DNA from 4 places in the Bacillus sp. NPDC077027 genome. Region 1 is predicted to be linked to each of the others. Evidence: riboswitches for the same ligand, from Rfam matches in the RefSeq annotation. Region 1 holds a riboswitch; each other region holds the start of a gene.
The links. Region 1 has a riboswitch for S-adenosylmethionine ahead of metK (methionine adenosyltransferase). Riboswitches for the same ligand answer to the same signal wherever they lie in the genome.
Positions count from the first base shown of each region.

Region 1 (7,739 bases):
CGATAGGCTTCATGCAAAAGATCATTGTGCTTCAACAGACTTCAGCTCCTTCCAAATCGTTTGAAAGAGCTCCTGAAAGGTGGAGGACTGTCTTGCTTCAAACGGACTGAGCTTTTTGAGGTCTTGTGGGACAGAAAAAATGCGACGAATGGTACCAGGATGCTTTGAAAATAGAAAAATACGGTCACTCATTGCAATGGCTTCACCAATATCATGTGTTACAAGAACCGCTGTTTTTTGATAGCTTTTTAAAGTGTGAAATACGAGGTCTTCCAGAGATAGCTTCGTTTGATAGTCTAAAGCAGAAAATGGTTCATCGAGTAGCAGTAAGCCTGGATTTACTGCCAGGGTGCGAGCGAGTGCAGCTCGTTGTCTCATCCCACCAGATAATTCTTTTGGATATTTCGATTCAACATCATGCAGTCCAAGCTTTGGCAATAAGCATAATGCATGTTCTATCGCCTCTTTTGTATCTTGTTTGGCAATTTTTAAACCAAGAATGACATTTTCTTTCACCGTTTTCCAAGGAAATAAGTAATCTTGTTGAAGCATATAGCCAATGTGATGCTCCTTTTGATTCGGTTCCTTCCCCTCAATGAGGATACGCCCTTCAGATGGTGAAGTAATTCCAGCAATAATTGAGAGCAAGGTTGTTTTCCCGCATCCACTTGGGCCGATAAACGAAATAAACTCTCCTTGGTTGATATCAATATCAATTTGCTCGATTGCGGTTGTTTTTTCTTTTAACGAGAAATACGTATGGGTCACATGGTCAATTTGAAGGAAAGACATGCGGTACCTCCTATTCTAATGGTTGTCTGTGACCTTCTTGGCAATGGTTTGATTCACGAGTCGTTCATATGGAATGAATTTAGGTAACTCATCGCTTGCTTTCATGATCTTTTGCAGTTTATCCCATTCTTCTTGATTGAGAAGAGGATCGGTTGCATAGGAATGCTGATTTTTATAGCGTTCAATCGACGTTTTTAAAATCGCAAGCTCTGTATCAGGAAAGTGAGATTGAATGGCCTTTGCTATATCGGCAGCACTGTTTAATGCTACCCATTGCTGTGCTTTATAAATGGCGGTTGTAAAAGCCTCAGCCGTTTCTTCGTTTTGAGCTAAGTAGCTTTTCTTTGCCATAAAGGTCGTATAGGGTACTTTTCCTGAAGTTTCGCCAAAGGAGGCAGTGATGTATCCTTTACCTTCTTTTTCGATTAAGGATGCTGTCGGCTCAAATAATTGCACAAAATCACCTGTGCCGGAGGAGAACGCGCCAGATATATTTGCAAAATCAATATTTTGGATCAATTGAATATCGTTTTTCAAGTCAATGCCTTCCTGTTTCAAAACGTACTCACCAACCATTTGTGGCATTCCGCCTTTACGTTGTCCTAAAAAGGCTTTACCTTTCAGCATATCCCAAGTGAAATGATCGATCTTGTCTCTGGAGACGAGGAAAGTACCATCTGTTTGTGTAAGCTGAGCAAAGTTGATAACAGAGTCTTTCGTGCCTTGAGCTTCTACGTAAATGGAGGATTCCGAGCCAGTAAGCGCAATATCCGCTCCACCTGATAAAAGCGCCGTCATGGTTTTGTCACCGCCCCATGTTGTTTTAACTTCAACATCAAGCCCTTCCTCTTTGAAAAAATCTTTAGATAGCGCAACGTAAAGAGGCGCATAAAAAACAGAGTGGGTGACCTCGGCAACGCGTACTGTTTGTTCTTGCTCTTTGTTACAGGCGACAAATGGGATGAAGAGCATGACAATGAATATGAGTGCCAGTCTGACTTTGATGGAATAATTCATGTGCATAAGCCTCCTTTTCTTCTATGATTTTCGTATTGATCACTTATAAGGTATGTCAAAAGCGAATTTTGGTGAGTGCCTAGATGAGCGAAAGAACATTTATTATTTATAGAGAAAGCCATTTTTTCTATACTAGAGGAAGAGCATATGTTACCTTGAAATTGGTAGTAGTGAGAAGGATCGGTTCTGTTGTATAGTCTCAGCTGGATGTTTGTAGGATGGTATTCGATTGGACTGTTTCTCATGTTGCTGAACCGTTCACGTCTGTTCAGCATGATCAGATATCTAAAATTGAACCATCTCGAACTGGCTTTGTCCTATTTGTTTGCGATTCCGAAGGTGCTGAGCAATCCTCTCATCACAATGTTTTTTTTTCAGCAAATGATGAGCAGGAGTTTGATGATATTTTTAGGGGAAAACAGCTTCCGAATGACCCGCCATTGTATATTTGCTATTCTGGTTTTTCTAAGCCATTCTGAAGTGGTGGTGAAGGAAGAAGTCATTTATTTGTGTTTGCCAATGCGCCTTATGTGACAAATGAGCAAAAATGGGACATTCTATAAGAGACATACAGTCTTCACATCAAATTAATGCTCGCTGAAAAAGGGTTATTCGGTATAGAAGAGTCTGTTGAATATGAAGCGGTTCAAACACCAATAGATTTTCAAATGAAGTCAGGTGCATATTAGGGAGCGATCATAAAGTGTTATCAGTAGTTTGGAAAAGGAGAGAAATTGTGTGATTGTCGAGAAAAGAAGGTTTCCCTCACCCCATCCGCATATCCATTTATATACGGTGACCTATTGGGCAGATGGCCTGCGTATTAAAGGTTTGTTAGCAGAACCAGCTGCATCTGGCACATATGATGGGTTTTTGTATTTGCGAGGGGGCATTAAAAGTGTCGGAATGGTGAGACCAGGTAGGATCATCCAGTTTGCAGCACAAGGCTTTGTTGTGTTTGCTCCTTTTTATCGCGGGAATCAAGGAGGAGAAGGAAACGAAGACTTTGCTGGAGAAGACAGACAAGATGCTTTTTCGGCATACCAACTGCTGAAACAGCATCCAAAGGTGAAACGAGATCACATTCATATTTTTGGTTTTTCCCGTGGAGGAATCATGGGTATTTGGACAGCGATTGAGATGAAAGAAGGGCCTGCCTCGCTTGTATCATGGGGAGGCGTGAGTGATATGAGGCTCACTTATGAAGAGCGTGTGGATATGCGAAGGATGATGAAACGCGTCATTGGTGGTGCGCCTCAAAAAGTGCCGAATGAATACGATCTAAGAACACCATTAGATGAAGTACGGCATATTCAAGCACCTGTGCTCTTAATTCATGGAAAACGAGATGAGAATGTTTCAATCGAGCACGCCCTGCTATTTGAAGAAGCGCTAAAAAAGTACGGAAAATCTGTGGAGACGTGGTACTTTGACCAATATGATCACTATATCCCGCCTAAACAGAATAGAGAAATTGTCAAAAGGCTAACTGAATGGATGAAAAGCCGAAAAAGAGGAAATGTGATAAAATAAAGCTTTATAGAGAAAAAAGAAGTTAGGGGGATTTTCGTGATGGGAATGCCTGTAGAATTTAATACAATGATTGTAACAAAAGGAAAAGAAACAAGACTTGAGGAAAACGTATTCGAACTTATAAAAGAGGGATATCGTCTTTATCCAATTAATATCCCGATAGAAGTACGTAAAACAAAAGATGGCGAAAAAACAGGGACGGCTCAAGTGGAAAAACTAGAGCTTGCAGATGACGCGACAAAGGTGATTTATAGGCTCATTTCCTTACATTCAACGAACTAAAAAAGCTGAGGATGTTTTCCTCAGCTTTCTTCATTATACGAGTGGTCCGCCTTTTTGTTCGATGTCATTTGATGCATTGCTGAATTTTGTGAAGTTCTTTTTGAATTCATTGGCTAAAAAGAGCGCTTTTTCTTTATAAGCTTCTGGATCTGCCCATGTTTTGGCTGGTTGAAGCACTTCGTCCGGCACACCTGGAATGTGAAGCGGGATGTGAAGACCGAAGATGTCATCTGTGACCATTTCTGCATGATCCAGATCACCTTCAATTGCAGCTTGAACCATTGCTCTTGTGTGAGCGAGATTCATTCGTTTGCCAGTGCCGTAGCCGCCACCAGTCCAGCCTGTGTTTACAAGGAATACCTTTGCACCATGCTCATCAATCTTTTTGCCAAGCATTTCAGCATAAACATGTGCTGGAAGTGGTAAAAATGGTGAGCCGAAGCAAGTAGAGAAGGTCGTTTCTGGTGAAGTGACCCCGCGCTCCGTACCTGCTAGTTTACTTGTGTAACCACTAAGGAAATGGTACATAGCTTGTTCTTTTGTTAAACGGCTGATAGGAGGTAATACACCGAATGCGTCAGCTGTTAGGAATACGATAGCAGATGGATGACCTGCAATGCTAGGTTTTACAATATTGTCGATCATTTCAATTGGGTAAGCTGCACGCGTATTTTCTGTAAAGAATGTATCATCGTAATCTGCTTCACATGTATCGTCATCAAGGACAACATTTTCAAGAACAGAACCAAAACGAATGGCTTTGAAAATTTGTGGCTCCTTTTCTTCACTCAGGTTCACACATTTTGCATAGCAGCCACCTTCAATGTTGAAAACACCTGATCCTGACCAACCATGCTCATCATCACCGATTAATTTACGGTTTGCATTCGCAGAAAGTGTTGTTTTACCTGTACCAGATAATCCGAAGAATAAAGCAACGTCTCCTCCTTGACCCACGTTTGCAGAGCAGTGCATAGAGAGGATATCTTGCTCAGGAAGCAGGTAGTTCATCACAGAGAAAATAGACTTTTTCATTTCTCCAGCATATTCTGTACCTCCGATGAGAATCGTACGTTTTTCAAAGGATACGATGATGAATGTTTCAGAGTTTGTTCCATCTGTTTCAGGATCTGCTTTAAAATGTGGTGCAGATAAAATTGTAAATGGTTTTTCAGCGGATTTTGGTGTTGATGCGTCAGGTCTGATAAAAAGCTGCTTGGCAAATAGATTGTGCCATGCAAATTCGTTGACGACAGTGATTGGCATACGGTATCTTTCATCGGCACCTGCGAAGCCGTCAAATACAAACAGCTCATCTCTTTCCTTTAAGTATGACACAACCTTAGCATGAAGACGGTCAAAGGCTTCTGGTGAGATCGGCTGGTTCACATTACCCCAATCGATTTTATGTTCAGAATTTGCTTCTTTGACGATAAATTTATCTTTAGGCGAGCGCCCAGTGTATGCACCTGTAGTGGCGCGTACAGCACCCGTAGAGGTTAAAGTTCCTTCATTACGTGCGAGAATTTTTTCAACAAGCTTCGGAACAGATAAATTTTGGTGCGTATTTTCTGCTGAAAGTAGTGTTTGTAAATCTTCTTTTAAATCCACTGAGTTCATAAAAAACCCTTCCTTTACCGTTGAATTTGTTTGTTTCGATTAGTATAACACATTGATAATAATAGTCTATACTATTTGAATTATTTTGTGTGTTTTTTTTCATTTTTGCCATAAAAACATGCTTCTTGGTGATACAATTTAAGTAGGTAAAAAAGGGGATAGATAATTCCTTAGAAGCATTGACATCACATGAGGGTATAAGATAAGATATTTTATTGAACGGATACTCTTATCCCGAGCTGGTGGAGGGACAGGCCCAATGAAACCCAGCAACCGGTTTCTGATGAAAAAGTCAGTACAGCAAGCGAGAAACCAAGGTGCTAACCTGATGCAAGGTCATTTAAACCTTGAGCGATAAGAGTGAAAGGCATGTATATCTCAGACCCTTTCCTCACAATGATGGAAATGGTTTTTTTGTTTTTGGGATATCATATGAACAAATTGCCAATAACATCTCTATATAAACGTTTTCATATAATAGGGAACGAGTTCCGTATCATTTTGAAAGGCCTCATCTTGGGATGGTGTGGTCTTGTACAGGAGGAATTAACCATTATGAGTCAAAATCGTCGATTGTTTACTTCAGAGTCAGTTACGGAAGGACATCCAGATAAAATCTGTGATCAAATTTCAGACAGTATTTTAGATGAAATTTTAAAGAAAGACCCTAATGCACGTGTTGCTTGTGAAACTTCTGTTACGACCGGTCTTGTTTTAGTAAGCGGTGAGATTACGACATCTACTTACGTCGATATTCCAAAAACGGTGCGTGACACCATTAAGGAAATTGGCTACACACGTGCGAAATATGGTTTTGATGCGGAAACATGTGCGGTTCTTACATCGATTGATGAGCAGTCTGCTGATATTGCCCAAGGTGTTGACAAAGCACTTGAAGCGCGTGAAGGGACAATGACAGAAGAAGAAATTGATGCAATCGGAGCTGGTGACCAAGGTCTTATGTTCGGTTATGCGAACAATGAAACAGAAGAACTGATGCCTCTTCCAATCTCTCTTGCGCATAAGCTGTCTCTTCGTTTGACTGAAGTACGCAAGGATCAAACACTTGCTTATTTGCGTCCTGATGGAAAAACACAGGTAACTGTTGAATATGATGAAAATAACAAACCTGTGCGTATTGATACCGTCGTCATTTCAACACAGCATGCACCTGAGATGACACTTGAACAAATTCAAAGTGATTTGAAAGAGCATGTCATCAAACATGTGGTTCCAAGTGAATTGATTGATGAGAACACAAAATATTTTATTAACCCAACAGGTCGATTCGTTATCGGTGGGCCACAAGGGGATGCTGGTTTAACTGGTCGTAAAATCATCGTTGATACTTATGGCGGTTATGCTCGTCATGGCGGCGGAGCTTTCTCAGGTAAGGATGCAACGAAAGTAGACCGCTCTGCGGCATACGCAGCTCGTTATGTAGCGAAAAACATTGTGGCTAGCGGTCTTGCAGATTCTTGTGAAGTACAGCTTGCTTATGCAATTGGTGTAGCACAGCCTGTTTCCATTTCCATCGACACATTTGGAACTGGTAAAGCATCTGAAGAAAAATTGATTGAAGTTGTTCGTGCAAACTTTGATCTTAGACCAGCTGGTATTATCAAAATGCTTGATTTACGTCGTCCAATTTATAAACAAACGGCTGCATACGGACACTTTGGTCGTCACGATTTAGATTTACCTTGGGAAAAAACAGATAAAGCAGCTACACTTCGTAAGGAAGCATTAGGAGAATAACATCATAAAAACCGCTTATTTTAAGCGGTTTTCCTTTTGGGGAAATCTGAACGGATTATTTTGTGAAAAAATGACCTCAATGTGAAACGAAAATGAGACAATAACTGTCTAATTATAGGCTTAATATGAAATAACATAACGTGGAGGCAATCATATGTGTGGATTTGTTGGTGTATTTAATCACCTGCCATTGTCCGAAACTGCTGAACAGGAAGAAACAATTAAACAAATGAATCGTCTAATTGTTCACCGTGGTCCGGACGATGAGGGCTATTTTCATGATGAACATGTAGGTTTTGGATTTAGACGTTTAAGTATTATAGATGTTGAAAACGGGAAACAGCCGCTTTCATATGAAGACGAGAACTACTGGATTATTTTTAACGGGGAAATTTATAATTATGTTGAACTAAAAGAAGAGCTTGTGAAAAAAGGTTATACTTTTAAAACAGATTCCGATACAGAAGTGCTCCTTGCCACATACCGTCATTATAAGGAAGAAGCAGCATCTAAGCTTCGTGGAATGTTTGCATTTTTAATTTGGGATAAACAAGCGCAGTTGCTCTATGGGGCAAGAGATCCATTCGGGATCAAACCACTTTACTTTACACAAATAGATGATCAAGTTTACTTTGCATCTGAGCGCAAAAGCTTGATGGCAGTGAACGAAAATATTGCATTTGATCAAACTTCTCTTCAACAATATATGTCCTTTCAATTCGTTCCAGAGCCAAACA
Region 1 covers NZ_JBNNIO010000001.1:24,729-32,467, forward strand. The annotation lists gene ACQKEZ_RS00250 (ABC transporter permease) at 1-35, opposite strand, end outside; gene ACQKEZ_RS00255 (ABC transporter ATP-binding protein) at 22-792, opposite strand; gene ACQKEZ_RS00260 (ABC transporter substrate-binding protein) at 808-1,809, opposite strand; gene ACQKEZ_RS00265 (hypothetical protein) at 2,028-2,288, shown strand; gene ACQKEZ_RS00270 (alpha/beta hydrolase family protein) at 2,548-3,342, shown strand; gene ACQKEZ_RS00275 (DUF2584 domain-containing protein) at 3,382-3,624, shown strand; gene pckA (phosphoenolpyruvate carboxykinase (ATP)) at 3,658-5,244, opposite strand; SAM riboswitch class I at 5,471-5,605, shown strand; gene metK (methionine adenosyltransferase) at 5,800-7,002, shown strand; gene asnB (asparagine synthase (glutamine-hydrolyzing)) at 7,157-7,739, shown strand, end outside.

Region 2 (7,739 bases), on a different contig from region 1:
GCGTAAAGGTTAAAATAATCGTCAGCAATAGAAGGATGATCAGACTTGCTGTATTTATTATCCAATCATCAAACCATGTAAACCTTAAAAATTTGATAATAAACCCATGCAGTAAATACACGTAGAATGTTCGTGTTCCCCATTTCGTAAAGAAAAAACGACGCTTCGGGACAAGTGCTAAAAAGCTAAATGACGCTGTAAAAGCAAGTAAGTACCAGCACATCCGTTTTAAAGCGGCGATGATCCCTTCATCACCAAGAGAAGAATATGGCTGAGAACCGAACAGGAAAGAATAATCAAACTCGTAGAAGAAACAGAATAAGAACACCCCTGCTAATATGATGAGCGCTGTTACTCTTCCTACATGTGAACGAATGAAATCAAAATGCTCCTTTTTTAAATAGAAGCCGGCAAGGAACATCGGTAGAAAGACAAATGTACGTGATAAGCTAAGTGTATCACTAATGATATCAACATACCCGACGAGTAAGGCAATCGATAAACTGACCACCATCGCCCATTTGAAAGGAAGTTTTGAGAAAGGAAATAAAAGCACATTCCAAAAAAACAAACTGATTAAAAACCATAGTGACCACTGGGGATCGATAGGATTTAGATTCGACATGCTCTCATCCTGAAGAAAGTAATAATACACTGAGTAAATACCTTGAAAAATGAGATAAGGTATGATCAACTTTACAGCGACTTTTTTAATAAAACCAGGCTTTCTAAAGCCTTTTGCAAAAAAACCAGATACTAAAATAAAAGCAGGCATATGAAATGTATAAATAAACTTGTACAAATAAAGTATCCAATCATTATCATGAATAAAAGACCGAAGCAAATGCCCGAAAACGACTAGAAAAATCAGAAGAAATTTTGCGTTGTCAAAATAACTATCTCGTGAAACTGTCATAACATCACCTTTTTCACTTGATTTCAATTCATAAACTATGAGCAACATTCCCTCATTTTCCCCATTCTAAAATACTTTTTTGGTCAATTGGTGATTTGATTTGAAATTGTAGAATGGTTGTGAAAAAAGGGTAAGAAAAGAGAATGCTTCAACATTCCTGTCATCTGATTGAAATATTTAAAATGTAGTATCTGAAAAAGTGCTCTTTTTTTATGAGTCAAATGAAGGAACAATGAAAATATTGTAGAAATACTGTAGAGGAATCAGGTTGGGAAAAGGAGTGTAAGTGAATGGCTGAAACGCTCGATACAAATCAAATCGTGACCACTAAAGAATTCAGAAAATTAGAAAAAGAAAATGAGCATTTGCGGAATGAATTAATGCAGCAGAATATGATCTTTAATAAGACATTAGATGCCATTTTTATATTTGATAAGCAACTCAAGATCATCCAAGCCAACGAAGCAACATGCAGGCTTGTTGAAACATCGAAAGAAAACCTCCTCAATAAATCCGTTCTTGATTTCCTTTATGGCATTCCTAAAAATAGAATCGAATGTTCGTTAGATACATTTTTCAAAAAAGGGAGACTGAAAAAAGAAATTTCAATCCAACTTGAGAGTGGAGAGACCAAATATATTGAGTTTTTCGCAGAGCATGATAAAGTGAATGATCAGTGTATTGTGGTGATGAGGGATGTGTCTTCAAAAAAAATCTTAGAGCGAGAACGCTCTAAGAATGAGCAATTATTGAAAGAGCTGTTCGATCGAGCACTCGATGGAATCGTCATATTTGATCAAGATGGCTGTATAATAGATGCCAACCATTCTTTTTGTCAAAGCTTTGAACTCGATAAGGATCATCTTGCTGAACGCTATTTGCATGAATTTGTTGAAGATAAAAACCAGCCTGCTTTACATCAATTACTCTGTTCATTAAAGGAGACAGGAAAAGCAAAAGGTGAACTCCCTGTTGCACTCCAATCTGGTAAGCACAAATTATTTGAGCTGACGATTACGTCTAACGTGATGAATGGTTTTTTTATGTCGATCATGCGAGACATTACAGAGAAAAGGTCAATGGAAGAAAAGCTTTTAAAAAGTGAAGAGCGTTTTCGAGAAATTTTTGAAAATGCGATGGATGCGATTATTATTTGGACTGATCATGGCGAGATTGTGAGGGCAAATGAATCAGCTTGTCGGATTTTTGAGCTTTCGATGGACAAACTGATCGGTCGTAAGCTCACGGATTTTCTCGTTCAATCAGATAAACGGTATAGACCCACTAGAAAAAGATATGCGAGACATCATGAAATACGTGAAGAATTACTATTCAGAATGGCAAATGGTCAGTTTAAAGAGCTTGAATTTACATCAAAGCATGCGGTTTTAGAAGGTCAGCATTTGACTATATTACGTAATGTGAGTGATCGAAAGCGCATGGAGCAGGAATTGCGTGAAAGTGAACTCAAATTTCGAAAAGTATTTAATGGCTCAATGGATGGAATCGTCCTTTTTAATAATCAATACAATATCATAGATGTGAACCCTTCAGCAGGAGAGTTGCTTGGGCTTACACAGGATGATCTAACCGAAACCAACCTTCTTCATATTCTATCCCCATTTCAGATTGAAAACATGGCTCAGCCTGCACAAGAAATGACATTAGATGAAATGGATAACGAAGTTCCTTTTGTCCTTAATCACCCAGACCAGCGCATTTTAGAGTTTTCGTTTAAACGAAACATTATCCACAATATGAATCTTGCCATATTTAGAGATGTCACTGAAAGAAAAGAATTAGAGGAACGAGTCAGGAAATCTGATACGCTTCATGTTGTTGGTGAGCTTGCGGCAGGAATCGCACATGAGATTAGAAATCCGATGACTGCTTTAAAAGGTTTCATTCAGCTTTTAAAAGGAAGTGTAGAAGGAGAATATTCTCTCTACTTTAATGTCATTACATCTGAATTGAAAAGAATTGAGTCGATTATTACAGAATTTTTGATCTTGGCCAAGCCACAAGCGATTGTTTACGAGGAGAAAAATGTAGTCCAGATTATGAAAGATACGATGGATTTATTACATGCTCAGGCAAATCTTGGTAATGTGCAAATGCATTTAACCGTCATGGATGCGATCCCGCCTATTTACTGTGAACCGAATCAATTAAAACAAGTATTCATCAACATTTTAAAAAATGCGATTGAAGTGATGCCAAGGAAAGGAAATGTATACGTCAACATTAGACGAAAGGGGAAGGAACATATTATCATTTCTCTTCGAGATGAAGGCTGCGGGATGACAGAGGATAAGTTAAGGCGTTTAGGTGAGCCTTTTTATACAACAAAAGAAAGAGGAACTGGACTTGGGCTAATGGTTAGCTATAAAATTATTGAAGAGCATCAAGGTACGATAGAAGTTGAGAGTGAGGAAGGAATTGGCACCATTTTTCACTTAACCTTGCCTTTGAGACAACAAAAACAAGAGGGAGATCATTAACTTGTACTATACCGTTTTTAATGCACCGATTGGAGATTTATACATAGTAGAGCACGAGGGAAATATCACGCACGTCTTTCTTGATGATGATCACTTTTCACAGCAATTGTCTCAAGCGGAGATGATCGCAGAAGAAACACCCCTTTTAATAGAGGCGAAAAAACAGCTGAAAGAATACTTTGCAGGTCAGCGTAAGACCTTTTCTTTACCGCTTAAACAGTCAGGTACAATCTTTCAAGAACAAGTGTGGGAGGCGCTCGCATCGATTCCTTATGGACAATCAAGAAGCTATGTAGATATCGCACGTGCAATTGGTAACCCGAAAGCAGTAAGAGCAATCGGACAAGCCAATCGTCGCAATGCACTGCCCGTCTTTATTCCTTGTCATCGTGTCATTGGAAAAGATCGGTCACTGACAGGATATGCTGGGACGAGAACAGACACAAAAGCCATTCTGCTTGATTTAGAAGGAATACCCTTTGTCAAAAAATAAACCGATTGACCTGTTCCAAATTTTCACATGCGACATATCCTTTTATTAAGTAAAAAAAGTTGGTTGAAGGAAAAAAGGAGGTCGTTTTGATGTTCTGGGGACAGAAAGAAAAAATCTTTGCTTTTACCTCTTTCTTTGTCAAAATTCATGTGATGACGGAAGAACAAAAGAACGAAATATTCATAGCTTCTGAGAATGCAAAAAAGCGCGGTGCTCTTAAACCTTAAGAGAACGGCGCTTTTTGTTTAATGTGTAAGTGTCTTTGAGAAGAGCCCATCAATTTCTTCCGTGTAATTTGATGTGATAATGCCTTTTTCCGTAATAATACCTGAAATGAGATGATGTGGCGTGACATCGAAGGCTGGGTTAAACACCTGCACATTTTCCGGTGCGATTTGTATACCGTTTAATTGTCTGACCTCTTCAGGATCCCTTTCTTCAATTGGAATTTCATCTCCATTTTCGATTGAGACATCAAACGTTGATAAGGGTGCAGCTACAAAAAATGGAATATTGAAATGTTTCGCTAAAATAGCAAGTCCTAATGTTCCGATTTTATTAGCGGTATCACCATTTTTGGCAATGCGATCTGCCCCAACGATCACTGCTGATATTTGTTTTTCTTTCATCGTATGAGATGCCATGTTATCTGTAATTAATGTGACATCCACTCCGCCTTGCATTAGCTCCCAAGCTGTGAGGCGAGCACCTTGCAGGACAGGACGTGTTTCGCAAGCATAAATGTGGAGGTCGAGATTTTTCTTCTTTGCTAAATAAAACGGAGCAAGTGCTGTCCCATAACGACTTGTTGCAATAGAACCTGCATTGCAAATGGTCATGATCCTATCACCAGATTTAAATAGCTGGAGAGCATTTTGCCCAATTTGACGGCATGTCTCCTCATCTTCAATTTGGATTTGAATGGCTTCGTGCACAAGGTCTGTTTTGGCAGCATTCACTGAAGCAGCGCGTGTAATGCGCTGTGCAAGACGTTCTAACGCCCAGGCTAGATTCACTGCTGTTGGACGAGAGCTATTTAAGTATTTTTTGATGTGCAAAACCTCATTTTTGAATACATCCATATCTTCTGTGTCAATCTGTTGTGCACTGAGTGCCAGCCCAAAAGCGGCTGTGATTCCAATGGCTGGAGCCCCGCGAACCTTCAATGTCACGATGGCGTCATATACATCCTCTTTTGTGTTTAAATACTCATACTCTGTTACCTTAGGTAATTTTTGTTGATTTAATATTTTAATGGCGTTTTCTTCCCACTCTACTGAACGGGGGACTTCAAATGATTCAGACAAAACCCGTCACTCCTTTACAGATTGTTGGAATAATGCGACGAGGTCAGACGCTCTTTCCACTGTTTCGTATTGTTTGATAAATGTTTTTCCTAATGAGAGAGCTACTTTCTTTTGTGCAATGCGCTTATTTTGCGGCTCGATGGTATCAAGATCGGCAGCATGGGCAAGGCCGATTGTGCGGCGAACCAATTCACAGCCAGCAAAACCTGTCGCTTCTTTCAAAATGCGGTCAAATGTTTTTTGTAAAAAGCTGTCTGAGATGCTAAAGGCTTCAATGCTATCCTCTTTCCAAGCTTTCGTAAATACTTCTATAAACGTTGTCCACACATTTTCGACGTGATCCAAAAGTGGCTTTTGCTCATCCTCGTTCTCGCGTGATAAAGCACTAATGAATAAGTTTGCAATAAAGTGCCCGATATCAAATCCAAAAGGACCATAAAACGCAAATTCTGGATCAATTACTTTTGTTTCATGTTCATTTGCAAAAATACTACCTGTATGGAGATCACCATGAACGAGTGTTTCGGCAGATGTGAGGAAAATTCGCTTGAGCTCAGCAGCCTTTGCCAGTAGCTCTAAATCAGCCCACAGTTTTTCTGCTTCTTCTCTTAGTTCTTCTTCAAAATCATTTGTGTTACTATCAAAAAAAGGATCTGTAAAGACAAGCTTTTCTGTGATATCACAAAGATCAGGGTTGGTGAATTGTTTGACAAACTGTTTTTTTAATTTAGGATCAGTAGCAAAATCCGATGAGTAAAACAGGGTTTTTCCTAAAAATTCGCCAATATGATCAGAAAGTTTCGGATAATTTTTTCCGACAATTAGCCCTTTTCTGACGATTTCAAGGTGTGATAGATCTTCCATCGCTGTCACCGCAAGTGTTGTATCAGAGTAATATACTTCTGGAACGAGGTGTGCTACATATTCAGATTGTTTGATTAAAGCTGAACTTTCAATTCGCGCCCGATCCAGTGCTAGAGGCCAGCTTTCTCCAACGACTTTTGCATATGGTAAAGCTTGTTTAATGATTAATCCTTTTTGGTGATCATGATCATAAAGATGAAAGACATAGTTTAAGTTTCCGTCTCCAATTTCAGTACATGTAAGCTTGCTGCTACCCTGCAGTAATCCAAGTTTTATGGCGAGAGCAACCGCCGAGCTTTCAGTTAATTCTTCATAGGATGCTGTTAGTGTTGCCAATTGTTTTCCCTCCAAATCATATAAAAAAGCCTCTTTCTCCTGAGAGAAAGAGGCTTTTATGTGTATGCTTAAGCCTCTCCTATCTCTCAGATATGAATCTGATGGAATTAGCACCGTGCCTTACAAGACTGTTGTCTTGGCGCTGATATAGCTGCGCCCCACTTTGCAGTGGTATTAATGGTCGGTTGCTGTTGGGGTCAAAAGGCCAATTCCCTCGCCCAACTCTCGATAAGAGAAAAATCAAATGAAGTTTTCAAAAAATAAACGCATTTCTTAATACATGATATTATCAGAGCATATCTTCTGCTGTCAATCATTTTTCAAAATACCTTTACAATGAATCAATGAATCCATTACAGTGAATGTATCATGATGTAACTTGAATAGAAGGTGAATAAATGGAATTTCAACAATCAGACATATTAAAAAAATTACCAGAACAATTTTTTGCGTCATTGGTTCAAAAAGTACAGGCAAAGGTGAAGGCAGGCCATGATGTGATCAATTTAGGACAAGGAAATCCTGATCAGCCGACACCGGCACATATTGTAAGTGCTATGCAGGAAGCAGTCGAAAAACCAGAAAACCATCAATATTCTTCTTTTAGAGGAACGGCTAAGCTAAAAGCTGCTGCTGCTGAGTTTTATCATAGAGAATATGGGGTTCAGCTTGACCCAGTAGAAGAGATCGCCATATTATTTGGAGGCAAAGCAGGGTTAGTTGAATTGCCACAATGCCTTCTGAATCCAGGCGATACGGTGCTTGTTCCAGATCCAGGTTATCCTGATTACTGGTCAGGTGTTGTATTAGCCGGGGCTGACATGGCATTTATGCCACTTCTTGAAGAGAATGCTTTTCTACCAGACTATGATAAGCTCTCAGTTGAACTGAAAGAAAAGGCGAAGCTCATGTACTTAAATTATCCGAATAATCCGACGGGAGCAGTGGCAACAGCTGATTTTTTTGAAAAAACAATTACGCTTGCCAAAGAAAACGGTATTTGTGTAGTGCATGATTTTGCTTATGGAGGCATCGGATTTGATGGAGAGAAGCCAGTAAGCTTTTTGCAAACGGAAGGCGCAAAGGAGACCGGAATTGAAATTTATACATTGTCCAAAACATACAATATGGCAGGCTGGAGAGTCGGCTTTGCAGCTGGAAACGCATCTGTGATTGAAGCCATTCAACTGTATCAGGATCATATGTTTGTTTCTCTGTTTAAAGCAACTCAAGATGCAGCGGCAGTAGCTCTTTTAGGTAGTCAAGAGTGTGTTAGAACGCAAAATGACCGCTATGAAAAAAGAAGGAATGCTTGGATTAAG
Region 2 covers NZ_JBNNIO010000003.1:384,928-392,666, forward strand. The annotation lists gene ACQKEZ_RS12435 (acyltransferase family protein) at 1-916, opposite strand, end outside; gene ACQKEZ_RS12440 (PAS domain S-box protein) at 1,207-3,417, shown strand; gene ACQKEZ_RS12445 (methylated-DNA--[protein]-cysteine S-methyltransferase) at 3,419-3,910, shown strand; gene mtnA (S-methyl-5-thioribose-1-phosphate isomerase) at 4,156-5,217, opposite strand; gene mtnK (S-methyl-5-thioribose kinase) at 5,224-6,417, opposite strand; SAM riboswitch class I at 6,494-6,652, opposite strand; gene ACQKEZ_RS12460 (pyridoxal phosphate-dependent aminotransferase) at 6,816-7,739, shown strand, end outside.
Region 2: it holds a riboswitch for S-adenosylmethionine, as region 1 does, so the genes downstream of both, mtnK (S-methyl-5-thioribose kinase) here and metK (methionine adenosyltransferase) in region 1, are expected to answer to the same signal.

Region 3 (7,739 bases), on a different contig from region 1:
CTTCACTCGTTCAATATAGGCAGCCCTAACATGTGGATGGAAACCAATGTATCTGCACACTTTTACGTTTTTTATACGCTCTTTCAATTTAGATGCCTCTGCCTCAATCTCTTTCATTAAGATCCCCGTAAACAGAAGGTATGGTACTAAATATACAGGAGAATCATCCGCTTCATTTAAACCTGCTAAAATGTCCTGATAATGAGGCTCACACGCAGTGATAAAACAAGGAATGACCTGTGCGGATGGCTTCATCACCTGAACTTCTTCTGCAATAGCACATATATCTCTCTTCACATCAGGGTCTGAGCTCCCTCTCCCTATGAGAACGATGCGCGCACATTCATCTTGATAGCCCGCTTCTTCTATTCTAGTCACAACGGCTTTTGTCACCTCTTGATTGACGCCAATTGGTCTTCCATATGTCACCACTACATGTGGATATCGACTTTTCACTTGATGAATTTCTTCTGGGATATCCGATTTTGCATGCATGGCGGTTAAAAGAAGAAGTGGAACAATCGCAATATGTGTTGCTCCTTGCCTTACGCATGCTGCAAACCCTTCTTCAATCGATGGTTCTGTTAGCTCTAGAAAACAAATCTCTTGAATCTCTGCATCTATATGAGGCATACAGCTTCTCATAAAAGAAATAGCCTTGTCCTGCGCCTGCTTCACCCTGCTTCCATGTCCTACATAAAGCACTGCTTGTTTCATCGTTCTCCCCCTTGCCACCATTTAAGTTTTGGTTCATTATATAAGCTTTCATCTGAAAAGTCACATATCGAAGATGACCAATCTTTTCTTTACTCAAAGGAAAAGACACGATCGAAATACGTGTCTTTTCACCGAGTTTATGTCCCTTCTGCTGAGCGTGTTGGTTCAAACCAACTTAATTTATGATGGAAATTGACGACATCTCCAACGACAATGAGACTTGGATGCTCAATCCCTTCCTTTTCAACCGTTTCAGAAAGGGTGCCAACTGTACAGCAAGTTGTCACTTGGTGGCTCGTTGTTCCCCAATGAATAAATGCGGCTGGTGTCGCTTGATCTCTGCCATTTTCCAAAAGTAGCCTTTGCACTTTTTTTACATTTTTCACGCCCATATATATAACCAGCGTATCAATGCCTGTCGCTAGTGCCTTCCACTTCTCTTCAAAATGCTCATCCTTTTGATAATGTCCTGTGACAAAAGCGACATTTGAGCTGACTTCTCGATGGGTAACTGGAATCCCTGCATATGCAGCAGCAGCAATGCCAGACGTCACCCCAGGCACTACCTCATATGGAATATGATGGTCTGTGAGACACTCGATTTCTTCGCCTCCTCTGCCAAAAACAAAGGGGTCTCCCCCCTTTAGACGAACGACAACCTTGCCTTCTTGTGCATGTGTCACAAGTGATGTGTTGATGGCTTCCTGCCTCATCGTATGATGATTCGGTAACTTCCCACAATAGATCAATTGTGCGTCATGCTTGGCATGGGCGAGAATGTCCTGATTAACAAGACGATCATATAAAATGACATCTGCCTGTTGAATCGCCTTTAGGGCTTTGAGTGTAATTAATTCAGGATCACCCGGTCCGGCACCAACAATATATACTTTCCCCATCTGTATTCTCCCCCTGCTATCAGGCGATTATCTTGTTTGTTCCTTTACATAATCGACAAGAAGCTGTTTCGATATTTCTCGTTTTTGCTCTCCCGTATTGAGAACAAGCTCAGGTTTTTCAGGCTCTTCATAAGGAGAGTCGATACCAGTGAAAAATGGAATTTCCCCGCTTCTTGCCTTTTTATATAACCCTTTCGGATCACGTTCTTCACACACATTTAAGTCACATTTCACAAAAACTTCATGAAATTCGCCTTCTTCAACAAGCTGTCTGACCGTTTCTCGATCCTCTTGAAATGGTGAAATAAATGCGGTAATCACAATGTTTCCTTGCTCTACAAAAAGTTTGGCTACTTCACCGATCCGGCGGATATTTTCTTTACGATCATCGTCTGAAAATCCTAGGTCTTTATTTAAACCGTGACGAACATTGTCCCCGTCGAGAACAGTGACTTGATACCCTTGTTCAAATAAATCACGTGCCGCAGCATTCGCAATGGTGGATTTCCCTGAGCCACTAAGACCGGTTAGCCATACAATACCGCTTTTATGATTGTTTTTTTCTTGATATTCTTTTTTTGTAATCGAAGCATCATGCCATACTATATGTTGGTTGCTCATGTCATTTCCTCCTCAAGATACGGTCGTTTTCAGGCCCTGAATTAATGTTTCAATAACTTCCTTGCGGCTGAATGTACTCGGTGGCAATTCACCATTTCTAAGCATTGTTCTGACCTTTGTACCAGAGAGGATGACATGCTGACTCTTATCATGTGGGCAGGTTTTTGGTGTTGCCATTGCCTCACATGTATTGCAATAGAAGCTATGCTCAAATTTAAGTGGTGTAATGCCAATTTCTTCACTTGTGAATTGTTCAAACAACTCTTGTGCTTCATAAGTTCCGTAGTAATCGCCAACACCTGCATGATCTCTACCCACAATAAAATGAGTACATCCGTAATTTTTTCGCACAAGTGCATGGAAAATAGCTTCCTTTGGTCCAGCATATCTCATCGCTGCCGGGAATACGCCTAAAAAGACACGATCTTTAGGATAATAGCCATCTAAAAGAACTTGATAGCTTTTCATTCTGACGTCAGCTGGAATATCATCTGATTTCGTCTCACCAACGAGCGGGTTCAAGAATAAACCGTCCACTGTTTCTAGTGCTGTCTTTTGAATATATTCATGTGCGCGATGAACTGGATTTCTCGTTTGGAAGCCAACAATCGTCTTCCAACCATTCTCTTTAAAACGTCTTCTTGTTTCTTCTGGTTCAAATGTAAACTGCGGAAACGGTTTTTCACTACGTTTGATGAGTGTAATTTTCCCGCCAATATACGTATCGCCACGTTCGAATAGCTTTTTTACCCCTGGATGATTTTGATCATTTGTTTTATAGACATTCACTGCTTCTTTTTCTTTATCTGGGGTGTATTGATCCTCGACTTCTATCACACCGTAAACTGTCCCATGATAAGAAAGACGAACGATATCTCCTTGATGGATGTCTGATGCCTTTTCCTTTGAAATTGGCAGTGTGATTGGAAGTGACCAAACGATTCCATTTGCTAGACGCATCTTGTCAACAACCGCTTCATAATCTACTTGTGTTAAAAATCCTTCAATTGGACTGTAACCACCAATGGCAATAAGCTCAAGATCTGCAAATGAAATGGCATCTAGCTCAATTTCTTTGGAAACAGTACTTATATCATAATGTTCATTGATACGATTAATTAAAATTCCACCATGTGGTGCTAAACTCATTTGTTTATCTTCCTCTCAGTGTTCATAGTTATTAGATCTTAATAGTCAGATTTAAGGTTATATTCCGCCGCCCTGCTCGTGAATGGAGCTACTTTCTTTTTTGACAACCTTCATTAGGCTAATAGCGCCTATAGAGGCAAACAAGACACTTATCATGATAAAAATAGAATAATAGTCTCCCTTTAAGAACAGACTGACTAATAAGTAGGATAAGCTTAATGAAAGAAACGGAGATACGATCCATACTTTCAGCATTTTCTTCACAACTTGCTTATGAAAGATGTTAGGTCCGCTTTTTGCCATCCCAAGTCCGATAATGGATGAGGATGTAATTTGTGTTAATGGGACGGGTAAACCGAATATGGAACTAACCATCACGAGACTTGCTCCTGTACTAGATAACAAGATGCCTTCTCCTGTTTGATAGCGTGTGATTTTCTTCCCGTTTGTCTCAAGAACTCTTCTGCCAAGCAGTAGTGCACCAAGTGCCACAAATAAACCACCGTAAAGCGTTCCTTGCCCCACTGATAAGACACCCGAAGCAACAAGAGGTCCAACCGCATTTGCAACATTATTCATACCAGCTGAAAAAGCTTCCAAAAAGCCACTAATAATTAATATGATCGAAAGAATGCCTGCACTTCTTTTTGACAACTTTCTTTTTGGAAGAAGCGCCGAAAGCTTAATCATGATATAAGTGAAAGCAAATGCAAAAAACGGAATGATGATCCAAAAAGAGACAATCACTAAAATTGATTTGACAAACAACACCTTGTACGCAATGGCAACACCAACCACTGCCCCAACAGTCACTTCGCTTGTTGATAGCGGAATCGCAATTAAATTCGCTATAAATAATGATAACGCAGCAGATGCAATGATAATACAAACGATCTCAAGCGTAATCACAGACTGTGGCATAATGCCTGAGCTAATGGTTTTGACGACCTCGCCTCCACCAATGATAGAGCCTGTTAAAATACCAAATGCGCAAAAAACGAGTGCATAAATAGGTTTTTTAATCGCACCTGATCCATAGGCAATTCCCATAGAAGCTGCCGCTCCGCTTGCGCCAATATTTAGGGCGAAAAATAGACTGAATAAAATCGCGGCGATTTCCATTAATACTCTCCCTTATTCATGCAATCCACACTCCGTCTTAGCCGTACCAGTCCATCTGCCAGAACGCAAGTCTTCCGCTGTGAAGGCCGGTTGTGTACATGGTGCACAGCCGATACTTGGATAACCTTGATCATGTAACGGATTATACGCAAGTTCTTGTTTAGACGTATATCTCCAAATATCTTTCCATGTCCAATGAATGAGAGGACATACCTTTACAGATTGAAACTTTTCATCCTTATTCAAAAAATTTGTCCCCGCTCTTTTCGGTGATTGCTCTCTTCTTAAACCTGACAGCCAAGCTGGATAACCTGACAGCGCTTGATGAAGCGGAATGACCTTTCTCATATGACAGCAGCTTTGTGGATTTGTCTCCCAAAGCTCGTTGCCATGTTTTTCATTTTGCTCTTCCACAGTAAGTTCAGGTGTTTGAAGAACAATATCTAAACCTGGATATCTTTCCTTGACCGCATCAATCGTATCGTATGTCTCCTTAAAGTGAAGTCCTGTATCTAAGAAAACGATCCTCGCGTCTTTTTTCACCTTATGAATCAAATCAATTAATACAATACCTTCAATGCCAAAGCTACATGCATAAATCAGCTGATCACCATAATGTCCATATGCCCACTTTAATACCGATAGTGCCCCTTTATACGTATCGTCCGCTTGAAATGTAATGGACGGCTCTTCCCAGTTATCATAAGTTAACATTTTTTCTCCCCTTCCGGAGCATTGTAAATTTCGCACGTATCATGCTGCTACTTCAGCCGAATTTTTTCATTTTTTTCTACTTGAATGAACAATCAATGTGTTTGATCCAAAGTCCATGCTTTTCATTAGCTCTTCATAATTGTTCTGCTTCACTTCAATCCCCTCTTCCTCCTCACCATTAAAATAAAAAAACTTCCTTTCATTCCGAAAGAAAGATGAGGAAGCTCACAAATTCCTTATCTTTCAAAATAGACTCATTTTGTAGGAAGTAGCACCTTGCTCAAATAGCAGGTTGCCGGGCTTCATCGGGCCAGTCCCTCCACCTCTCTGGATAAGATTTTTAATTTGTATTAAATATTAACACAATTCAAACAAAAGTCAACCCGACTTTATTGATAGGATTAGTTTTTTATCAATTTGAGTCTTTTTTACTATTTTTTAACATGGGGTGACCTACAAAAAAGCTGTGCTATCATCGCACAGCTCATTGAACAGTTTCCTCCATCCATGTTGTGGACGCAGGATCTTGTTTCCAACGCTTTAATTTATTCATATCCGCCTCTTGAATAGCACCAAGCTCAAGCGCCACGTCAGAGAGCGTATCGTAATCTGTTAGTGTGACATACGGTATGCCTTTCTTTTCAAATGCGGCTGTCGCTTTCGGAAGCCCATATGTGAAAATTGCAGCTACTCCTAATACATCACAACCTTCTGCCTTGAGCGCATCTACAACCTCAAGCACACTGCCTCCAGTTGAGATTAAATCCTCTACTACAACTACTTTTTGTCCAGGTGATACGACCCCTTCAATTTGATTTCCTTTCCCATGTGCTTTTGGTTTACTTCTGACATAACACATAGGTAAACCAAGTCGGTCTGCCGCAAGTGCAGCATGTGGAATACCTGCTGTTGCAGTCCCAGCTACGATATCAGCCTGCTTAAAATGTGTGTCAATCACATCTTTTAATCCTTGAGCAATATCGTTTCTTACTTCTGGATATGAAAGTGTAAGTCGATTGTCACAGTAAATTGGTGATTTGATGCCACTTGCCCATGTAAATGGTTCATCTGGCTTTAATGAGACGGCTTTAATCTGTAATAAATGTTTAGCGATTTTTGTTTTCATGCATCTACCTCTCCCACTCTGTTAAAATTTGTTCATAAGCTAATGTCGGATGATGCGCTTTCGTAATGGATCTTCCGACAACAATATGAGAAACGCCCTGCTTCTTGGCGTAAGCGGGTGTTGCTACACGCTTTTGATCATCTGTTTGATCATCTGCGAGTCGAATCCCTGGTGTCACTGTCAGAAAGGCTGGTGAAATGTGCTCATGAATCCACTTTGATTCATGAACAGAGCAGACCACACCATCCAATCCACTTTCATTTGCCATTTGTGCATAGTGAAGAACCGCTTCCTTTAATGGCCGGTCAATCAACAATTCTTTATTCATCATGTCCTCTGAGGTACTAGTCAACTGCGTTACTGCAATGATATTGGGACGTTTCCTACCTGCTTTCGTTCCGCTCACTAACCCTTCAACTGCCGCTTGCATCATTCTTTTTCCACCAGCTGCGTGCACGTTGACCAAGTCTACATCTAGGGTTGCGAGTCGGTTCATTGCTTTTTGAACCGTCGTTGGAATATCATGCAATTTAAGATCTAGAAAGATGCTACAGTTTTTTTGCTTTAGTTTGTCAATGATAGGAGGCCCTTCCTGATAAAACAGCTCCATGCCTACTTTGACAAACAAAGGTGCTCCTTGAAATTGATCCAAAAAAGCAAACGCCTCTTGACCCGTCTGAAAATCAAGCGCGATGATTGGCAACCGCTTCATGCTTCCAGCTCCTTCCGATACACTCCTCGACAGATGAGAATCCATAATTTGATAATACAGCAGGCAGTTCTTCGATGATGTCTGGACATACGTAAGGATTCACAAAATTAGCTGTCCCAACAGCAACTGCACTTGCACCCGCAAGTAAAAATTCCAGCACATCCTCTGCATTCTGAACGCCGCCCATCCCAATGATCGGGATATTTACCGCTTGACTTACTTCATAGACCATTCTGATGGCGACAGGTTTTATAGCAGGGCCTGATAAACCACCTGTTTTATTCGCTAAAATAGGTTGGCCATTTTTTAAGTGAAGACGCATTCCGATCAATGTGTTTATCATCGTAAGACCATCTGCACCAGCCGTTTCTATGGCTTTAGCAATCTCTACAATGTTCGACACATTTGGTGATAGTTTCACATAAACTGGAACAGTCGAAACTTCTTTAACTGCCTTTGTAAGCGTGGCAGCCATTTGCGGTTCAGTCCCAAAAGCGATACCGCCTGTCTTCACATTCGGACATGAAATGTTGAGTTCAAGTGCATGAACATTTTTAGCTTGGCTAATATGCTTTGCGACCTCTACATAATCCTCTATTTGTGAACCTGCTACATTTGCAATAATCGGTGTATTAAATTGTTCAAGCCAAGGCAGCTCATTCTCAAGAACACCCTTTAG
Region 3 covers NZ_JBNNIO010000003.1:587,739-595,477, reverse strand. The annotation lists gene ACQKEZ_RS13500 (sirohydrochlorin chelatase) at 1-717, opposite strand, end outside; gene cobA (uroporphyrinogen-III C-methyltransferase) at 855-1,616, opposite strand; gene cysC (adenylyl-sulfate kinase) at 1,644-2,237, opposite strand; gene sat (sulfate adenylyltransferase) at 2,250-3,386, opposite strand; gene ACQKEZ_RS13480 (inorganic phosphate transporter) at 3,444-4,508, opposite strand; gene ACQKEZ_RS13475 (phosphoadenylyl-sulfate reductase) at 4,521-5,222, opposite strand; SAM riboswitch class I at 5,456-5,560, opposite strand; gene pyrE (orotate phosphoribosyltransferase) at 5,707-6,348, opposite strand; gene pyrF (orotidine-5'-phosphate decarboxylase) at 6,353-7,060, opposite strand; gene ACQKEZ_RS13460 (dihydroorotate dehydrogenase) at 7,032-7,739, opposite strand, start outside.
Region 3: it holds a riboswitch for S-adenosylmethionine, as region 1 does, so the genes downstream of both, ACQKEZ_RS13475 (phosphoadenylyl-sulfate reductase) here and metK (methionine adenosyltransferase) in region 1, are expected to answer to the same signal.

Region 4 (7,739 bases), on a different contig from region 1:
TACGTAGCGACGAACGGAAGCGATCAACATCCAGGAACGAAAAAGAAGCCATTCAGAACGATCCAGAAAGCGGCACGTATGGCGAAGCCGGGCGCGACGGTATACATTCGGGGTGGAACATATTTAGAAAGATTGGTCATCCAGCATTCTGGCACAAAAAAAGCGCCAATTGTGTTTCAAGCCTATGGAAAAGAAAAGCCTGTCATTAGCGGTGCATCCATAAAAGGAAGCAAGGCAAATGGAGGATTAGTGGACATAAATCAGAAGAGTTATATTACAATCAAAGGTTTGTCGATTGCCCATTTGATCAGTCAATCTGAGGATGCCACGCCTGCCGGTATTTTTATTTCTGGGAGCGGAAAAGGGGTCAAGCTGCTTCATAACCACATTTTTGATATTCAAACCAAACACCGAAACGGTAATGCACATGGTATTGCTGTATATGGAACAAAGGCACCAAAAGCAATTGAAGACCTCGAGATTAAAGGGAATTTAGTGGAACGATTAAAGCTTGGTGCAAGTGAAGCAGTTGTGTTAAACGGCAATGTCACCAAATTTCGTATAACCGATAATATTGTGAGACGATCAGATAATATTGGTATAGATTTAATCGGCTTTGAGAAGACAGCGCCAACCACAGCTTATGATCAGGTACGAAATGGTGTTGTATCTAAAAACAAAGTATATGAAATTTCCAGCTATGGAAACCCAGCGTACGGAAAGGAATTTTCCGCAGGTGGGATTTATGTCGACGGTGGAAAAGACATTGTGATTGAACACAATATCACACATCACAATGACATCGGAATTGAGGTGACAAGTGAGCATAAAGGGAAAATGGCAGAGAATGTCCGCATCCAATATAATCAGGTCTATCTCAATCGTTTTACAGGCATTTCGATTGGAGGCTATGATGAAAAAAGGGGCGGCACTTCTTATTCAACGATCTCACATAATGTTCTGTATAAAAATGATACAGCTGGTTTAGATGGCGGGCAATTCTTGATGCAATACAAATCAGTGCATAATAAAGTGACGAAAAATATCATGACGGCAAGCTCATCCCATTTTTTGATTGTCAATCTGTATCAAGTGAATGAGAAAAATCTATTTCAAAAAAACGTCTACGATGATCGGCAGGGGGCGGCTAAGTCAAAATGGGTATGGAAAGGAAAGGAGCTGAACGGGTATCAAATATACCGCAAAAAAAGCGGGCAAGATAAAGGTTCAGCATATCTTAATCCTTTATATATCAATGAAAAAAAATATGATTTTCGCTTGAAGTCAACATCACCTGCCAAAAAAATTGTTGAGTAGATAATAGGGTTTTTTGAAGGAACGATAAAAAGGCTAAACAATTAAGTGGAAGTGACAGAAAATGTACTTCCCGAACTGTCAGTTCAGGTGATCATTGTTTGAAAGACCAAGACCAGCCTAGCCAAATTTTCTCGATTCAGATGACATCTCATGATAAAACAGATCGAACTCATAAGGGATGTTGTCTTTGATGACAGCCCTAGTGCATGATCAGTGATTTGAATAAGGTTGGTCTCAGAATGAGTATGTTGAACGGCATTCATCAAAAAAGTCTGTTCATAACGGTACAAAACAAATTCAGCAAACATCATTCAGTACATTATCACTTCCAAATACTACCTGGCGGCTCAATGCTGTCAGGCTTTTTTAACTTTCTGTTCATGCAATTAAATGGGAATTTTGAAAATATTCTAAAAGGTTATTGACAATCCTTTAGTCCCCTATTAAAGTAAAGAGTACATTTGAACATGACAATTTGATAGTATTCTCTTATCAAGAGAGGCAGAGGGACTGGCCCGATGATGCCCGGCAACCGTTTCTAATTAGAAATTGGTGCTAATTCCTGCAAAGCTCAAGTAGCTTTGACAGATAAGAGAGGAAGACTTCCCGATAAATATCCATCTTTGACGGTAATGAAACCTCTCTTAATCAAGAGAGGTTTTTTTGTGTCTTATGACAAATATGGATACCTCATGTGGGTGAAAACCTGACAACTATTTACCCTAGTTTTCAGATGTGAAAAATAATAATAAACAACTTAAGGGGGAACTTAGGAATGAAACTTCGTTTATGGAAATCATCCATCTTGTTACTCATTGTCTTTACTTTAGTGTTAACTGGTTGTGGGGCGGGCTCAAGCGCAGGCTCAAAAGCGAAATCAAATGAAAAGGTGTCATTTGACAATGTGCCGAAACGGTTTGCAAAAGGACAGGGAGCAAAAATCAAAGTCATTCGAAAAATTGGCGGTGACGATCACACTGCACAATTTTTAGCTGGAGCAAAAGCAGAAGGAGAAGAAATGGGTTTTACAGTGGATGTGTATACAGCTAACGGAGACACAGCAAAATTCCATGATGCGATTGCGCAAGCACTTGAAGAAAACTATGACGGCATCATTATTTCACATGGTGACGATGACGCAACGGTTACTGATGTAAAAAAGTTAGCTGAGAAAGGAATTCCGGTGGTCGCATTTGACTCCAATCCTAAGCTCAAAGACATAAAAGGTGTGACAGTCACATCTCAGGATGATGAACAGCTTGCTAAACTTTCACTTGATTCACTTGTTTCTGATTTTAAAGGAAAGGCAAACATCGCTTATTTATGGGTAGATGGATTTCCACCAATGGTGAGACGCAACAAAGTATATAAAGAAACCCTTGAGAAAAATCCAGGCATTAAAGAGCTTGATCGCTTTGGGATTGCCTCATCCGATACATCTGTTCAAACGCAAAATGCAGTAGCTGCCATGCTGAATAAATATCCAAAGGGTAAACTTGATGCCATCTTTGCTACTTGGGATGCATTTGCAATCGGTGCTGCACGTGCATTAAAGGAGGCAGGCAGAACAGAAGTGAAAATCTACGGGATTGATGTATCAAATGCCGATCTTCAGGAAATGCAAGCAAAGGACAGCCCTTGGAAATATACAGCGGCGGTTGATCCCAAGCTCATTGGTGCTGTTAATCTAAGAATTTTAGCGAAGAAATTAGCAGGTGAAGATACGCCTGCATCATTCGACCTTGAGGCTTCACTCATTTCACAAAAGCAGCTACAAGACGCAGGCAAGGCAGTGAACATGGTGAACCTTGCTGAAGAAGTCAAAGGCTTTGGAACTTCGACAGCATTTGAAGAAGATTGGATCAAAACATTGAAGGGACATTACGCTAAATAACACCAATTGCACTCTCTTCTAAGCAGAGAGTGCTTCGTTTTTCAAAAAGGAGGATCAATATGTCAACGCCACTTGTAAATATGAAGCAAATATCGATCGAATTCCCTGGGGTCAAAGCGCTTGATCGAGTTGATTTCACACTCCAAAAAGGCACAGTTCACGCCCTGATTGGAGCAAATGGCGCTGGTAAATCCACCTTAATGAAGGTATTGGCAGGCGCACATCAGCATTACGAGGGAATTATTCAAATCAATGGGGAAAAACAAACAATCCGCTCACCGAAGGAATCCACTCTATACGGGGTGCAGACCGTGTATCAAGAGGTTGATACCGCACTTGTCCCGTATTTGACGGTTGGAGAGAACATGCTTATACACGAACTGGAACACAAACAGTTTGTCAGATGGAAGGAGCTACATCACAAAGCAACTAGCATCTTGAAGGAGATGCAAATAGACGTTTCCTCCAAAAGGCTTGTGAGCGAATTGACACTAGCAGAAAAACAGATGGTACTCATTGCTAAAGCCGTATCTACTAAGTGCAGTATCTTAATTTTAGATGAGCCAACAGCTCCGCTTAGCCACACAGAAACGAACAAGCTGTTCGCAATCATTCGTCAGCTAAAAGCAAATGGAACTGGAATTATCTTCATCTCACATCGTATGCCTGAAATATTCGAGCTATGTGATGAATTAACAGTGATGAGAAACGGGACGCATGTGGCCTCACATCATATATCCGAGACAAATACCAAGCAGGTCATCGAAGAAATGCTAGGCCAGAAAATGGAGGAACAGTTCCCAAGCAGACAGCCTCAGATTGAATCAACAGTCGTGTTTGAAGTAAAGGAGCTACATGATAGTGGGAAATTAAAAGACATCAGTCTTCATGTGAAAAAAGGAGAGATTGTTGGGATTGCAGGTCTCGTAGGAGCTGGAAAAACCGAGCTATGTAAAGCGCTCTTCGGTGCTTCCGAGAAGAAGAGTGGGATCATGAAACTCAATGGAAAAACCGTTCATGTGAATTCACCATATCAGGCTGTCAGGTCAGGGCTTGCCCTTGTTCCAGAGGAGCGCCGAAAGGAAGGCATTTTGACTGAGGAAACAGTGGCACGTAACATAACTGCCGCAAACCTCGGCTCTTTTACGCGCTTGTTCAGTTTCCTACATCGGTCAAAGGAAGAACAGGCGGCGTCCGAAATGGTTCAACAGCTTGGCGTGAAAACACCAACCATTGAAACAAAGGTAAAGCATTTGTCAGGTGGCAATCAGCAAAAGATTGCAATCGGTAAATGGCTATTAGCTGACGCTGATGTATATGTCTTCGATGAACCGACAAAAGGGGTAGATGTCGGTGCCAAGAAGGATATCTTTTCACTCATAGCTGCACTCGCTGCACGTGGAAAAGCGATCATTTATGCTTCAAGTGAGCTTTCGGAAATTGCCGGCATCACTGATCGAGTCTATGTGCTGTATGACGGTGAAATCATCCGAGAGCTAACCAATCGGACAGATGAAGAAGAGCTTTTATATTATTCAACAGGAGGACAATCACAGTGAGTGAGCTACAAAACCCAGCGCCAGTTCTTGAAATTAAAAAGAAACGCCCATCGTTTGACCTATTCGATTTCTTTTATAAATATGGCACGATTTTAACGATTGTCGTGTTGGTGGTTGTTTTCGCTATTGCCAATCCATCCTTTTTACAGACAGGGAATATCATTAACATTTTACGGTCGATTTCGATTGTGACCATTATTGCAGTTGGACTGACCATTTCGCTTGCAGTGAATGGCTTTGATTTATCAGTTGGTTCGATTGCGACGTTATCGAATGCGATTGTAATTTCAATGTTTGTCTGGTTTTCTCAAAATCTGTTCATTGCCATCCTATCAGCGCTTGCTGCTTCCATTATTGTCGGATTACTGAACTCATTTATGATTGTGAAGATGAAAATTCCCGATATGCTCATGACATTAGCCATGATGTTTATCATTCAAGGAATAGCGCAGACCTATACAAAAGGAGCAACGATCTCTGAAAATATGGTCATGCCTGATGGGACATTTTCAAGTGGTACCATCCCATCCTTTTTCAGTCAGATTGGACAGGCGCCTTACATCATCCTTATTATGGCAGTGGTGGTTGTGTTTGCCCATGTTTTTCTCACATATACGAAACATGGCCGTTACATGTACATCATTGGAGGTAATAAGGAAGCGGCAAGGTTGTCTGGTATTCATGTGAACAAATATAAGGTTATGGCCTATTTATTATCAGCATTATTTGCTGCGATTGGCGGGATTGTTCTTGCATCAAGGGTCATGACCGCAGAAATTAACGCAGGCTCACCTTATTTAATGGACGGAGTAGCTGCTGCTTTTATTGGCTTCTCTGTCATGGGAGTAGGAAAGCCGAATGCTTTTGGCACTTTTGTTGGTGCAGTGCTGATTGGTATTCTCCAAAACGGTCTTGTGATGATGTCTGTTCCTTATTATGCGATGGATATTGTGAAAGGGTCTGTACTCGCTCTTGCGCTAGCCCTTACGTATTACAAACAGCGAGGCTAAAATGAACATTTTTTAAAACTTGAGAGGACTTTTCTCCGTCTAGTCTATGGAAAGCGGTGTTGGAGCCGTTTGCTAAAGGAGATGACAAACAGAAATGAATATGTCAGCAACTCACGTGGAAGATTTGAAAAGTGTGATGGAAGACTGGAAAAATGAACTTTTAGTGTATAAATTCGCTTTAGATGAAATGGATACAAAATTCTCTATTATTAGCCAAGAATATAACTTGATACATGGACACAATCCAATTGAACATACAAAATCTCGTATTAAATCCTTTGAAAGCATCGTTAATAAACTAGCGAGAAAGGGCTGTGACATCACAACACAATGTGCAAAGGATCATATTCATGACATTGCTGGTGTACGTATCATTTGCTCGTTTATTCATGATATTTATAACATCATTGATGTGCTGAGGCAGAGAGAGGATCTAAAGATACTTCAAGTCAAGGATTATATTAAACATCCGAAGCCGAATGGGTATCGCAGTCTCCATTTAATCGTGGAAATTCCGGTCTATTTAACAAATCGAGTGGAACACGTCAAAGTCGAAATTCAGGTGCGTACCATTGCGATGGATTTCTGGGCAAGCCTAGAACACAAAATCTACTATAAGTTGAATAATGAAGTTCCGACCCAGCTCACAGATGAGTTGAAAGAAGCTGCGGATATTGCTCACTATTTAGATGAAAAAATGCAAAGCATTAAACGCGAAATAGATTAAAGAAACCGCCAAAATCGGCGGTTTTTCATCATATAGTGGGGTCTCTTTTTCTTGTATACGTCAAAATCAAAAATCCAAGCCTATCACCCTATCAAACGGCAAAGGAGACAACGTTTCAAAAAATCAGAGCCCAGAGCCCCTGTGTTTTGTTTTTCACTTATGCCTATGGGTTGGTTCCTCGATCATTTTTTTGGGCAATAATTGAGATATCCTGCGCTTGTTTTGCCTGTGTATCACTCTCTTGATGGGCTGTTGTGGTTAAGATTCCTGACACAGTCAACAAGGCTGTTAATGCCCCAGTGATTAGCCATTTCTTCATCATCATCAACTCCTCAAAAACTTAAAAAGTTTTCAGTTTTAATGCCTTATTCCAGAAATAAGATGCTGCCCCATGCTGCCCTGTTTCAGTTAAATATTCAGCAACGTCGGCACTGATGGCTTCAAGATCAACGAGAAAGTTCATAGCCTCTAATTGGTCGCAATACGTGTTAATTTGTTCAATCATATTTGGTTTTTCTAGCATTAATGCTTCTAAAATAGATAGTTTCAGAGAAATATTTCGTTGTTTTAAATTTTCTGCTTTTTTGAGTGAAAGCTGTACATAGTAGTGGAACAATCCAGGCTTTTTCAGCTTAAATAATGCCTTTGTATAAGCATACATAGCAAGTAAATAGCCACCTGGAGAAGAGATTTCGAATTTCTCGATTAATAATGCTTTTTCGAGAAGTGGGACAGCCTCACTGTACTCGCTTCTCAAACTTTTAATAAAAGCAGCGTTGCAGTAAGCATGACCCAGCAAATCTGGATCTTCCATGTTTTCTAGTGATTGAATCACTTGCTGGAATAGTTGTTCAGCTTCAACATATTGACCTTGATCGGCATAATTCAATGCGAGCATCATTTGACAGCTGATTGATTTCTTCACATAACATGGATCTGCGTCATAAATAGATGAAGCAATATTTAAGTGGTGTATGGAGAGAAGTGTAGATCTAATATTGTAATACAAACATCCTGTTTTATAATGAAATTCTGCTTTTTCAATATCGTCGTGTACATGATCCAATTGATCTTCTGCCAGTTTAAAATGATCAAAAGCTATATTGTGATTCCCACGGCGCATCTCGTACATCCCTTTAAAAAAATAATAATAATAGCTTAGCATATGATCTGTACGGAGAGCATCTTCATTGACGAAAAGACTATGATCCAAGGAAGCGGTATCTTCCATG
Region 4 covers NZ_JBNNIO010000002.1:679,090-686,828, reverse strand. The annotation lists gene ACQKEZ_RS09060 (right-handed parallel beta-helix repeat-containing protein) at 1-1,317, shown strand, start outside; SAM riboswitch class I at 1,804-1,912, shown strand; gene ACQKEZ_RS09055 (substrate-binding domain-containing protein) at 2,093-3,211, shown strand; gene ACQKEZ_RS09050 (sugar ABC transporter ATP-binding protein) at 3,271-4,770, shown strand; gene ACQKEZ_RS09045 (ABC transporter permease) at 4,767-5,780, shown strand; gene ACQKEZ_RS09040 (GTP pyrophosphokinase) at 5,875-6,507, shown strand; gene ACQKEZ_RS09035 (hypothetical protein) at 6,671-6,832, opposite strand; gene ACQKEZ_RS09030 (tetratricopeptide repeat protein) at 6,848-7,739, opposite strand, start outside.
Region 4: it holds a riboswitch for S-adenosylmethionine, as region 1 does, so the genes downstream of both, ACQKEZ_RS09055 (substrate-binding domain-containing protein) here and metK (methionine adenosyltransferase) in region 1, are expected to answer to the same signal.